Linked DNA regions of Dehalococcoides mccartyi 195. The protein of the gene in region 2 interacts with the protein of the main gene of each other region in a pairwise test. Links are inferred from orthologs where the notes say so. Each region holds a gene or a part of one and is shown on either strand. Other genes may lie near its edges.

The links.
Region 1: the proteins of gyrA (region 2) and gyrB interact in binary tests that used the Escherichia coli proteins (3 or more experiments, as listed by UniProt). The link is inferred for Dehalococcoides mccartyi 195 from one-to-one orthologs.

Annotation. Positions count from the first base shown.
Region 1 is NC_002936.3:670-6,320, forward strand. Bases 2,677-5,651 are described here. They hold gyrB (DNA topoisomerase (ATP-hydrolyzing) subunit B), read right to left. Parts: upstream 5,141-5,651; coding sequence 3,212-5,140; downstream 2,677-3,211. Other genes in these bases: nadD (nicotinate-nucleotide adenylyltransferase), read left to right, coding at 2,677-3,131; DET_RS00025 (RelA/SpoT family protein), read right to left, coding at 5,344-5,651. Outside these bases: chromosomal replication initiator protein DnaA, read left to right, coding at 1-929; GTPase ObgE, read left to right, coding at 1,255-2,529; more of nadD, read left to right, coding at 2,517-2,676. UniProt on the Escherichia coli protein: DNA gyrase negatively supercoils closed circular double-stranded DNA in an ATP-dependent manner to maintain chromosomes in an underwound state.
Region 2 is NC_002936.3:1,456,500-1,463,390, forward strand. The notes cover bases 1,985-5,064. They hold gyrA (DNA gyrase subunit A), read right to left. Parts: upstream 4,700-5,064; coding sequence 2,270-4,699; downstream 1,985-2,269. Other genes in these bases: DET_RS08320 (TIGR03960 family B12-binding radical SAM protein), read left to right, coding at 1,985-2,197; DET_RS08330 (tetratricopeptide repeat protein), read right to left, coding at 4,703-5,064. Also shown: DET_RS08315 (MBL fold metallo-hydrolase), read left to right, coding at 1-319; more of DET_RS08320, read left to right, coding at 365-1,984; more of DET_RS08330, read right to left, coding at 5,065-5,509; DET_RS08335 (NifU family protein), read left to right, coding at 5,723-5,941; DET_RS08340 (aspartate kinase), read right to left, coding at 6,001-6,891. UniProt on the Escherichia coli protein: A type II topoisomerase that negatively supercoils closed circular double-stranded (ds) DNA in an ATP-dependent manner to maintain chromosomes in an underwound state.

The DNA.
Region 1 (5,651 bases), 1.5 Mb from region 2 along the record:
ACAACCCGCTTTATATCTATGCGGCAGCCGGTTTAGGCAAGACCCATCTTTTACAGGCTATCGGCCATCTAGCAAACTTAAACCGCCGCAAGGCCCTGTATGTCAGCGGGGAACAGTTTACCACTGACTTTATATCATCTATCCGGAACGGCCAAACCGAAGAGTTCCGTGCCCGTTACCGGGATGTAGATTTATTGCTGCTGGATGATGTCCAGTTTATCGGCGGCAAGGAGCAGACCGAAGAATGCCTGTTCCATACCTTTAATGACCTGCATAACTCCAACCGCCAGATAGTCATTTCAGCAGATTCACCCCCCAAGTCACTGCCCCAGCTGGCCGAAAGACTGCGTTCCCGTTTTGAGTGGGGGCTGACGATTGAGATTGAACCGCCGGATGAAAAAACCCGCTTGGAGCTTTTGCAGCTTAAAGCTGAGCAGTCCGGCACCGAACTTAATATGGACACCCTGGAGTACCTGGCTCAGGAAGTAAAGCATAATATCCGCGAACTGGAAGGCAGCCTTAACCGGGTGCTGGCCTATGCCCGCCTGCTAAGGGCTACCATTACCCCGGACCTGGCCGCCAGAGCCCTGTCGGATATCGGCTCACGCCCGGTCAGGGAAAACAGCCCTCTCCGCCCCGGTAATATAATTTCAGCGGTATCCCAGGTATTTCAAATACCCGCAACCGAACTTTTGGGTGCCGCCCGTGACAAAGATACCGCTCTGGCCCGTCAGTTTGCCATGTTTATGCTAAAGCAGCAAAACTCCGCCTCACTGGTAGAAATAGGCCAGTCCCTGGGGGGCAGAAGCGCTTCCACCGTCAGCCACGCCTGCGATAAAATCCAGCTGGAGTTGGAAAACAGCGCCTTTCTGCGCCTGAAAATGTCCGAGGTTCAAAACCAGCTTTCCCAGCAGCGCCTTTCCCGCTGATATTAGCCCTTTTCGCCGCACCGCTTTTCCTTATCCTTATATTTTTCTTTATTTTCATTCTGCCAGCAGGGTGCTTTTGCCGGTTTTTCTATTCTTTTTAGACAGTCTTTCTATAACTTTATTATATTTTTCGATAACCGGGCTGAATTTTCGATAACTTTGCAGATACTTTGCTTTAAAAATAAGACCGGAGGACAGGAATAGAGTTTTTACTCGTAAAGCCTTATTATTAGTATTTCTGATATACTTAAAAATAAACCAGTTAAAGTTAATGGGATTTCGACAACTTAAGAATTAGATAACTTTTTAGATAAGGTGTTTTTATATGTTTGACAGAGTGGAAATACGGATTAAGTCCGGAGACGGCGGCAGCGGCAAGGTTAGTTTCCGCCGCGAAAAATTTGTGCCTTACGGCGGGCCGGACGGGGGTGACGGCGGGGACGGGGGCAATGTATATCTGGAAGCTGATTCCGGGCTTTACAGCCTTTTAAATTTTAAACATAAACGGGTGCATAAGGCGGCCAACGGCGAGAACGGTATGGGCAGCCGCTGTACCGGCCACAACGGGGCTGACCTGGTGATAAAAGTGCCGGTGGGTACGGTTGCTACTATTGTGGAAGAAAACGGCCAGAAACGGGTTCTGGCTGATTTGGCCGCTGACGGAGACCGTACCCTGGTAGCCCGCGGCGGGCAGGGCGGACTGGGCAATACCCACTTTGTTTCGTCCACCAACCAGGCCCCCATGCTGGCTCAGAAAGGCCAGCCGGGCGGCGAATATGAGCTGATACTGGAACTGAAACTGATTGCCGATGTGGCTATTATCGGCTATCCGAATGTGGGCAAATCTTCGCTGCTTTCACTGCTTACCGCGGCCAAACCCAGGGTGGCTAATTACCCGTTTACTACTCTTTCGCCGGTAATGGGGGTGGTGGAAAGGACAGAGGGTACATTTGTTATGGCGGAAGTACCCGGTCTTATTGAAGACGCCCATCTGGGCAGGGGGCTGGGGCATGACTTTTTACGCCATATTTCCCGTACCCGTATGGTTATCCATTTGCTGGACGGGACTTCGGATAACCCCATAGATGATATGATAAAGGTCAACAGCGAGCTGTACCTTTATGACGCCTCTTTGTCGGAACGCCCCCAGGTGGTGGCGGTAAACAAAATAGATGACGAACTGGTGCAGCTTAGACGTGAAGAGCTGACCGAGACTTTTAAAGAAGCCGGGCTGGAGGTATTTTTTATTTCAGCTCTGACGGGCGAAGGGGTGGAGGTGCTTTTGGATAAAGTAGCTGAAAAGCTGGCTATTCTTAAAGCGGCAGATGCACCTGAAACAGAAACTGACCAGGAAATCAAGGTATTCCGGCCTGCCCCCAAGGGCAAAATGGGTTTCCATATAACCCGCCTGGAAGACGGCTGGCAGGTGGAAGCACCTGAAATTGAGCGGATTATTGAGCACTCTGATATTGAAGATTTGGAGGTCAGGCGGCAGATAATGGTGCTTCTTAAACACCGGAATGTCCAGCAGGCGTTGATAAAGGCCGGGGCAGTTATCGGCCAGAAGATTATAACCGGCAGGCTGGAATGGTATCTTTAAAAACAGGCATACTGGGGGGGACTTTTGACCCTATTCATACCGGCCACCTGATACTGGCAGAAGAGGTAAAAAAGAGGCTGGGGCTGGATGAGATTATTTTTATACCCACCGGCCAGCCATATTACAAAGCGGACAAGACTATCAGCCCGGCTGCAGACCGCCTGAACATGGTTAAACTGGCTATATCCGGCAAGCCCTATTTCAGGGTTATGGATATTGAAATAAAAAGAAGCGGCCCTACCTATACGGCAGACACCTTAAATGACCTGAAGCTTATTCTGCCCGAAAAGACCGAACTTTACTTTATATTGGGCTGGGATAATCTGGAGGCTTTGCCGCGCTGGCATAAGGCTTCGGAAATAATACGGCTCTGCCAGCTGGTGGCGGTGCCCCGGATAGGGCAGGCAAAGCCTGATGTGGACGAACTGGATGACAAACTGCCCGGTTTGCAGCAGAGCCTTATTATGCTGTCCAAGCCGGAGGTAGATGTCTCTTCGTCTCTGGTAAGGGAAAGGCTGGAAAACGGACAGGGCGTGGAACATCTGGTGCCTGAGGCAGTGGCTGCCTACATCAAAGAGCACGGTTTGTACCACAGGCAATAAAGCCGCTATTTTAACGTCAGACAAAAATAAGGGGCGTCTTAAGACGCCCCTTAGCTGTTTTCAAAGGCTTTATTTCAGCCTTAGATATCCAGATTCTTAACTGTTTTGGAATGGGACTGGATAAAGGCCTTGCGGGGAGCCACTTCACCGCCCATCAGCAGGTTAAAAATCTGGTCTGCCTTGGCGGCATCTTCCACTTTTACTTCAAGTAATGTGCGGCTGGCCGGGTCCATGGTTGTCTTCCAGAGTTGCTCGGCACTCATTTCACCCAGACCTTTATAGCGCTGGATATCCACTTTGTTGCTCTTGGTTTGGGAAAGCAGGGTCTCTTTTTCGGCATCGTTGTATACCCAGTGTTCGTTGCTGCCTATTTTTATCTTATAAAGAGGCGGCTGGGCAATAAACAAGTGGCTTTCGGTAATAAGCCGGGGCATATGGCGGAAGAAAAAGGTCAAAAGGAGTGTCCGTATATGTGAGCCGTCCACGTCAGCATCTGTCATGAGTACCAGACGGTTGTAGCGCAGTTTGGCGGGGTCAAAGTCATTATCTATGCCGGCTGCCAGAGCGGTAATGATAGCCCTGATTTCCTCGTGGGCCAGCATCTTGTCCGGTGAAGCCTTTTCTACGTTTAAAATTTTACCCCGCAGCGGGAGTATGGCCTGAAAGCGGCGGTTACGCCCCTGTTTGGCTGAACCGCCTGCCGAATCACCCTCTACCAGAAAGAGTTCGCACAGCGAAGCATCCCGTTCCGAACAGTCAGCCAGCTTGCCCGGCAGGGTGCCTGTATCCAGAGCGCTCTTGCGGATAATCAGGTCACGGGCCTTGCGGGCGGCTTCACGGGCCTTGGCGGCGGTGATACATTTTTCCAAAATACGTTTGGTATCATCCGGGTGTTCTTCCAGATACAGGGAAAGCTGTTCGGTAACGGCACTTTCCACAAAACTCTTTATTTCAATATTTCCCAGCTTGCCTTTGGTCTGTCCCTCAAACTGGGGTTCGGGCAGTTTGACGCTGACAATGGCTACTATGCCTTCGCGCACGTCATCACCCATCAGGTTGGGGTCTGTGTCTTTAAGGAATTTTGACTTGTGGGCATAGTCATTGAAAGCCCGGGTCAGGGCGGAACGGAAACCGGTAAGGTGAGTGCCGCCGTCAATGGTGTTTACACAGTTGGCAAAGGTCAGGGTGGAATCCGAGTAGCCGTCATTGTACTGGATAGCTACTTCCAGTATAGTGCTGTCTGATTTTTTGGTTATATAAATGGGCTGGCGGTGGCGTACCTCGCGGTTGCGGTTTAAATGGCGGACAAAGCCGGTGATGCCGCCCTCAAAATAATACGTCCGCTCCTGGTCAGATTGTTCGTCATAAATATAAACCTCAAGCCCTTTGTTGAGGTAGGCTATTTCCCGCAGGCGGTCAGTCAGGGTTTCAAAATCATATTCCGTAGTGGAAAATATCTGCGAGTCCGCCTTGAATATAGTGGTGGTGCCGGAACCGTCTGATACCCCCACTTCTTCCAGCGGGGTGCTGGGCTTGCCGCGCTGGTAGCTTTGCTGGTAGATTTTGCCGTTACGCCTGACCTTGACCGTAGTCCATTCGGCCAGAGCGTTTACTACTGAAGCGCCCACCCCGTGCAGACCGCCGGATACCTGATAGGTCTTGCCGCCGAATTTGGCACCGGCATGCAGGACGGTCATAACTGTTTCCAGGGCGGAAATCTTGGTCACAGGGTGAATATCTATCGGGATACCGCGGCCGTTGTCTTCAACGCTGACGCTGCCGTCTTTATAAATAATGACCTTTATGCGGTCACATACCCCGGCCATAGCTTCATCTACGCTGTTATAAACAATTTCATAAACCAGGTGGTGCAAACCGCGCTGGTCAGTAGAGCCGATATACATGCCCGGTCTTTTGCGGACAGCGGCCAGACCTTCCAGTACCTGGATATCACTGGCGTTATAGTTTTCGGCATTTGCACCCGGTTTGGCTTTATTTTCATCTAACATAATTTCATTTCATCCTGCGGCTTAAAATATACAAATGAGCGGAGTTTAATACCAAGGCTCTTTAAAAAGAGACAAAAAAAGAGAGGTTTCAGAGGAGGGTTTTGACATACTCTAAAAGCTTTCATTAGATATCCAATTATAGCACACAGGCTTAAACGGGTAAAGAAATCAGCTACACCCCAGCTTTGGAAGGCAGGGCAAAATCAGCCGGACCTTGAGCCGTCCGCACCCACCCGGCTGATACTTATGATGCCGCGTATACCCTCCAGTTTGGCCATCAGCCTGGTCAGCTGGGAAAGGCTTTTTATCTGGGCGGTCATGGCAAGGGTGGTAGTTTTATCGTCATTTTCAGTTACGGTCATGGAGAGGATACTTATTTTTTCTTCGGCTACCATGGTGGAAATATCCCGTACCAGACCCACCCTGTCCCAGGCCTGCATGCGGATAGAGGCCGGGTAAAGTTCTTCTTTGGGTATACCCCAGTCTACGCTCACCAGTCTCTCCTTCTCTT
Region 2 (6,891 bases):
TATATTTGAATCTTGCGGAAAGCGCATAGGCTACGTAAGTGATACCCGCTACTTTGAAGATATGCCCCAGATTTATGCCGGCTGTGACGTACTGATAATAAATGTTGTTCTTAGGGAATCTATAGAACGCATTTATCATTTGAGCATAGCGGATGCTGCCAAACTTATCAGCGGGGCTAAACCCAAAACAGCCATACTTACCCACTTCGGACTGCAGCTTTTCCGGGCAGACCCGGCCAGGATGGCAGCCAAAGTTGAAACCGAAACCGGCATACCTGTCATAGCCGCCGCAGATGATTTGCTGTTTAAGCTGGAATAAAAGCAAACCATATTTTAACGGACTTGTCCCAGAGAGGAACTTTTGTTGAACTACCCCGAATATATTCTCCATCAGGTTGAAAAACCCGGCCGCTATACCGGCGGGGAGTGGAATTCCGTTTGCAAGGAATGGGCAAAGACCCCGCTTAAGGTTGCCCTGAGCTTTCCGGATACTTATGAAATAGGCATGTCCAACCTGGCCATACCCCTGCTTTATGATATTTTAAACCGCAACCCGGATATTCTGGCCGAAAGGGTTTTCAGCCCCTGGCTGGATATGGAAAACCTTATCCGTGAGAGAAAACTTGCCTTTGTCAGTCTGGAAAGCGGACACCCCGTAAAAGAGTTTGATATCTTGGGTTTTTCACTGGGGTATGAGCTTACCTATACCAATATACTTAATATGCTTTCTCTGGCAGGCATACCCATACTTGCTTCCGAAAGGGGAGGGGATTTTCCGCTGGTGGTTGCCGGCGGCAGCTGCAGCCTCAACCCCGAACCCCTGGCAGATTTTATAGATGCTTTTGTAATAGGTGATGCCGAAGAGGCTATACAAGACCTGTGCCAAGCCGTCCTTGATGCCAAGAAACAGACCCTTAGTAAAGACCAAATCTTGCGGGAACTGGCTAAAATCCCCGGTATTTACGTACCCAGCCTGTATAAGGCCGAATATAACCCTGACGGTATTTTAAAATCCATAATCCCCACCGCACCTGAAGCACCTCCCGTAATAAACCGCCGCATTTTACCTGAGCTACCCCCGCCAACCGTAAAACCGGTAGTACCGTATATAGAGGTGGTGCAGGACAGGGGAGCAGTGGAAATAAGCCGCGGCTGCAGCCGGGGCTGCCGTTTCTGCTCTGCCGGTATTATTTACCGCCCGGTCAGGGTGCGCCCGGCGGCAGAGGTTTTAAGTGCCGTTGAAGGCATACTGGATAACTGCGGTTATGATGAAATTTCGCTGCTTTCGCTGAGCTGTTCGGACTACCCGGGTATTGAAAATCTGGTAAAAACCCTGGCGGGAAAATACGCAGACAAACACCTGGCCCTATCACTGCCCAGTTTACGCCTGACCCCGGATTCGGTCGGGCTGGTAAACGTGCTGGCGGGCGGGCGTAAAAGCGGGCTTACCTTTGCACCCGAAGCAGCCAGTGAGCGTCTCCAGCGGGTTATAAATAAACTTACCTCCGAAGAAGAGCTGTGTGATACCGCCCGTACTGCCTTTGAAAGCGGCTGGACCAGCTTCAAGATGTATTTCATGATAGGGCTTCCGACCGAAACTGACGAAGATGCCGCCGCTATCTGCCAGATGGCCGGCAGGGTAAATTCACTGTCCCGCGGCGCTCCCGGACGCCGCCCCCAGATACGACTGAGCCTGGCCTCATACGTACCCAAAGCCCATACCCCATTTCAGTGGGAAGCCCAGCTGGACGAAGAATCCCTCTACCGCAGGGCGGATATAGTAAGGCAGGGGCTGAAACGCTGGGGAATAAAGGTTTCCTGGTCTGATACCAAAATGAGCCTGCTGGAAGCCGTGTTTTCCAGAGGAGACCGCCGTCTGGGCAAAGTAATATACACCGCCTGGCAAAAGGGTGCCAAGTTTGATGCCTGGAGTGAGTGTTTCAATTTTACCCTCTGGCAGGAGGCTTTTGACCAATGCGGTTTAAACCCCTCGTTCTATGCCCACCGCAAACGCCCGCTTGACGAAACACTGCCCTGGGGGCATATAAATGCCGGGGTAAGTGCCGAATTCCTGAAAAGGGAATATGCCCGCTCAGTGGAAGGGCAGGATACGCCTGACTGCCGCGAAGGCAAATGCCATGCCTGCGGGCTGGAAAAAGCGGTAGCCGAATGTAACAACCGCCTGCACGGCAAATAAACAGCCTGGTAAAACGCCAATAAAAAAGGGGGCTTTAAAAGCCCCCTTTATGTTTTAACCGGAATATTTCAGCTAAAAAGTAGCCACCGCAACCACCCGGTCGCCTTCCTCAAGGCGCATTACCCTCACACCCTGAGTGGCTCTGCCCATGATAGGTATGCCGTGTGAGGGGTCTTCTTCCTTGACCTGGGTACGGGTAACCATGCCGTCAGCGGAGATAAGCATCATCTGGTCAGTCTCGCTGACTACCTTTGAGGCCACCACCTCACCGGTTTTGTCTACTACCTTGAAGTTTATAACCCCGCTGCCAGCCCGGTGCTGCTGGGGGTATTCCTCTATGGCAGTCAGTTTGCCGGCACCATTTTCAGTTACCGTTATTACCAGCGTACCCTCCTGGGCAACGTCCATACTGACCACTTCGTCCCCCTTGGAGAGGACTATAGCCTTGACACCGCCGGAAGCCCTGAGGCTGGTGCGGAGTTCACTTACCGGGAAGCGGATAGACTGCCCCATGCGGGTAGCCAGCAGAATATCTTTTTCCTCAGTGGTTTCAACCGCCGCCACCAGTTCATCAGAGGTAGCCAAATCCATAGCTATCAGGCCGGAGGAACGGACTGCGGTAAACTCCTGAAGTGAGGTTTTTTTGATTTCACCTTTATTGGTGGCCATCAGCAGGAAATGGTCTGCCGGGAAGCTCTTTAAGTCCAGTATGGCGGTTATCCGTTCGTCCTGGGTCACAGGTATCAGGTTTACGATAGCCGTACCCTTGGCAATACGGGAGGCATCATCAGGTATATCAAAACAGCGCAGGCTGAATACCTTACCCCGGTTGGTAAAGAAGAGCAGGGTGTCATGGGTATCTGAAACCGAAAGGAAACGGACTGCGTCTGCCTCACGGGTGGGCATGCCCATTATGCCGGTACCGCCGCGGTGCTGCAGGCGGAATACGTTAGCCGGCACCCGTTTGATAAAGCCCCTCTCGCTCAAGGTTACGATAACATCCATATGGGGTACCAGGTCTTCCACCCGGAATTCTATAACCCCCTGGCTGGAAATCTCGGTAGCACGAGGCTGGCCGTAGCTCCCCTTAAGGTCTTTGGCGTCTTCCTTTACCAGGGCATAAATCTTTTCAGGGTGAGACAGTAAATCTTCCAGATAACCTATCCGTTTCATAAGCTCGGCGTATTCGTCCAGTATCTTCTGGCGTTCCAGATTGGCCAGACGGCGAAGCTGCAAGTCCAGAATAGCCTGGGCCTGAATAACTGAAAAATCAAACTCAGCCACCAGATTTTTGCGGGCGGTATCACCGTTTTCAGAGTTTCGGATAATGGCAATAATACGGTCAATAAAATCCAGCGCCTTTTTAAGACCTTCCAGTATATGGGCGCGGTCTTTGGCGGCTTTAAGTTCAAACTGACTCCGGCGGGTGATGATAAGGTGGCGGAAGTCTATAAAGTTTTTAAGCACTTCTTTCAGGCTGAGTACCTGCGGCTGGCCGTCTACCAGTGCCAGCATATTAACAAAGAATGAAGTACGCATATTGGTATGTTTATATAGGCTGTTTAAAACCTGCTGGGGTTCGGCATCCCGCTTCAGCTCAATAACTACCCGCATACCCTGCCGGTCAGATTCGTCCCTGAGGTCGGAAATACCTACTATCTTGCGGTCTTTGACCAGTTCGGCAATCTTGACCACCAGTTCGGCCTTGTTTACCTGGTAGGGAATCTCGGTAACAAATATGGCCTTGCGGTTGTCCACTTCGCCTATATGGGCTTTGGCCTGTATAACAATCTTGCCTTTGCCGGTTGCGTAAGCACTCTTTATGCCGTCGGTGCCCAGGATAGTGCCGCCGGTGGGGAAGTCCGGCCCGGAAACAAACTGCATCAGATCATCTACGCCGCAATCCGGGTTGTCTATCAGGTAGCAGATGGCCTGGCAGAGCTCAGCCAGATTATGGGGGGGTATATTGGTTGCCATACCCACTGCGATACCCGAACTGCCGTTCATAAGCAAGTTAGGTATGCGGGCCGGCAGAACGGTAGGCTCCTCCAGTGAGGCATCAAAGTTAGGCATAAAGTCTACCGTATTTTTATCTATGTCAGTCAGCAATTGCTCGGCTATCTGGGCCAGGCGGGCTTCGGTGTAACGCATGGCAGCCGGAGGGTCGTTGTCCACGCTGCCGAAGTTACCCTGACCGTCTACCAGCGGATAGCGGTAGGAAAAGGGCTGGGCCATACGCACCATAGCATCATAAACGGAAGAGTCACCGTGGGGGTGATATTTACCTAAAACCTCACCCACGATACGGGCACTCTTTTTATATGGGGTATTATGCTTCATGCCCAGGTCATTCATGGCATAGAGGATACGCCTCTGTACCGGCTTAAGGCCGTCACGCACATCCGGCAGGGCACGCGAAACGATTACACTCATAGCGTAATCAAGGTACGAACCCTTCATTTCCTCTTCTATATTTATAGGCCTGGTATTACCTGTTACCATCTTCTAAACCTCCAGATCACCCTCGTTTTCATCATCTGTATATGTCTGGCTTTCAGCCTCGGCTTCTTCCACCATCAGTTCGGTTTCGTCTACTTCCATCTCGTATCCGCCTTCTTCTTTGTCACCCTCTTCAGATTCGGCGCTGACCGCACCCTTGGAAAGCCCTCTGGACGAGAATGAGGGAATGCCCATCTGCGAGGGGTGCTGGAAGGTTTCGCGGATAATAACCACCAGTTTTTCTTCATTGGAACTGATAACGGTGGCTGAATATTTGTTGCCGCCCTTCATCAGCTTTATAAGCCGCTTGGAAGTGGGTATGTCCACCATACCCAGCACTTCCCCGCCGCAGTTTTCCACCCACAAATTGGCACCGTCTATCCGCAGACAAAGCTGGTCACCAGCTACGATTCTGGCCAGTACCCCTTTGGGAGCTAAACGGGTCAGGTTTATCACCCCGGCCTTGCCTATTTCTTCAAGGAAATCCTGGGGCTGAACCCGGTGAATCACCGTCCCGGCAGATGCATTTTCCTTGCTGAGTACTTCCAGCCGGTGCAGATTTTTTTCAGCTATTATATTATAAGGATCTATCTCTTTGGCACGGGTATAGGCGGCAATAGCCTCCGGGTAGATAGCCAGTTCCAGATAAGCCCGCCCCAGACGGTTAAAGGCCTCCACATCATTGGGGAACTGCTCAATAATCTTTTTATTAACCTCCACCGCCTCTTGCCAGCGCCCTTCCATGGCTAAACTTACAGCCTGTTTACTGCTCTGCCGCTTGAGTCTTAGCTGTTCCTCTTCTTGGTATGCCATAGATTCCTCATTTTCAGTTATTTGCTAAACGAGTAGTTATTTTACTGTATACTAAACCCGTCTACAAGTATGAGAAACCCTTTATCCGGTTATTATACTCCATATAGCTTAAAAATTCGCTTATTTCAGGGGCAAATTGACACCATTTCCGGGCTATGGTACTGTAAATTATAGGTGTTTTAATAATTTTTATACTGCTGGAAGGAGCTACTAATGCTGGAAAAAGTGGAAGCCGTTCTGGATAAAATCAGACCGGCCCTGGAAGCCGATGGCGGCAATGTTGAACTGGTAGAAGTTGTGGACGGAGTAGTAAAAGTAAAACTGGTGGGCGCCTGCGCCGGCTGCCCCATGTCTACAATGACCCTGAAAAACGGCATTGAAAAAATCTTGAAGCGCGAAATACCCGAAGTCAAAGAAGTAGTGGCTGCTTAAGGCAGCCACTCTCTTTTTATATTCAGTTTAAACCCCGGTTTATACCCTCTTACAAACCCCTAGTCTTTTTCCATCTCAAAGGCCTTGTGTATAGCCTTAACCGCATCTTTTACCTTGTCTTCTTCTATAATGCAGGTTATACGTATTTCCGAGGTGGAAATAAGCAAAATATTTATTCCGGCATCTGACAAAGCTTTGAACATGCGGGCGGCATAACCGGGTGCATTTAACATGCCGGTGCCGATAATGCTGACTTTGCCTATCCTGGAATCACTCAGCACTTCCCGGGCCTGAATATCCTTGGCAATAGGGCCGATAACCTCCAGCGCCTTGCCCAAATCTGACTTGGTAACCGTAAAGGTCAGGTCTGTTATATGGTCCTGGCTGGAGTTCTGGACGATGGTGTCCACGCTGACTCCGGCTTTGGCCAGCGGGGCAAAAAGACCGGCCGCTATGCCCGGCTTGTCAGGCACCCCGAGTATGGTTATCTTGGCAACCTCAAAATCATGGGCTATTCCGCTGACCCTGTTTCGTATTTCCATATTTTCCCCTCCATGTATCAGTGTGCCGGGATTTTCATTAAAGCTGGACGCTACCAGAATGGGTATATTGTACACCTGGCCTATTTCCACCGCCCGGGGGTGCATTATCTTAGCCCCGTAAGATGAAAGTTCCAGCATTTCTTCATAACTTATTTCCGCAAGCCGCCGGGCATCCGGTATCAGGCGGGGGTCAGCGGTATAAACGCCGTCCACGTCTGTATAACGCTCACATATACTGGCACCCAAACTGGCCGCCAGAGCAACCGCCGTAGTATCAGAACCGCCCCGCCCCAGGGTGGTTACGTCCTGACAGTCTGACACGCCCTGAAAACCGGCCACAATTACCACCCGCCCTTTAGCCAGTTCATCATGAATACGCTTGGGGTCAATGCCGGTAATGCGGGCTTT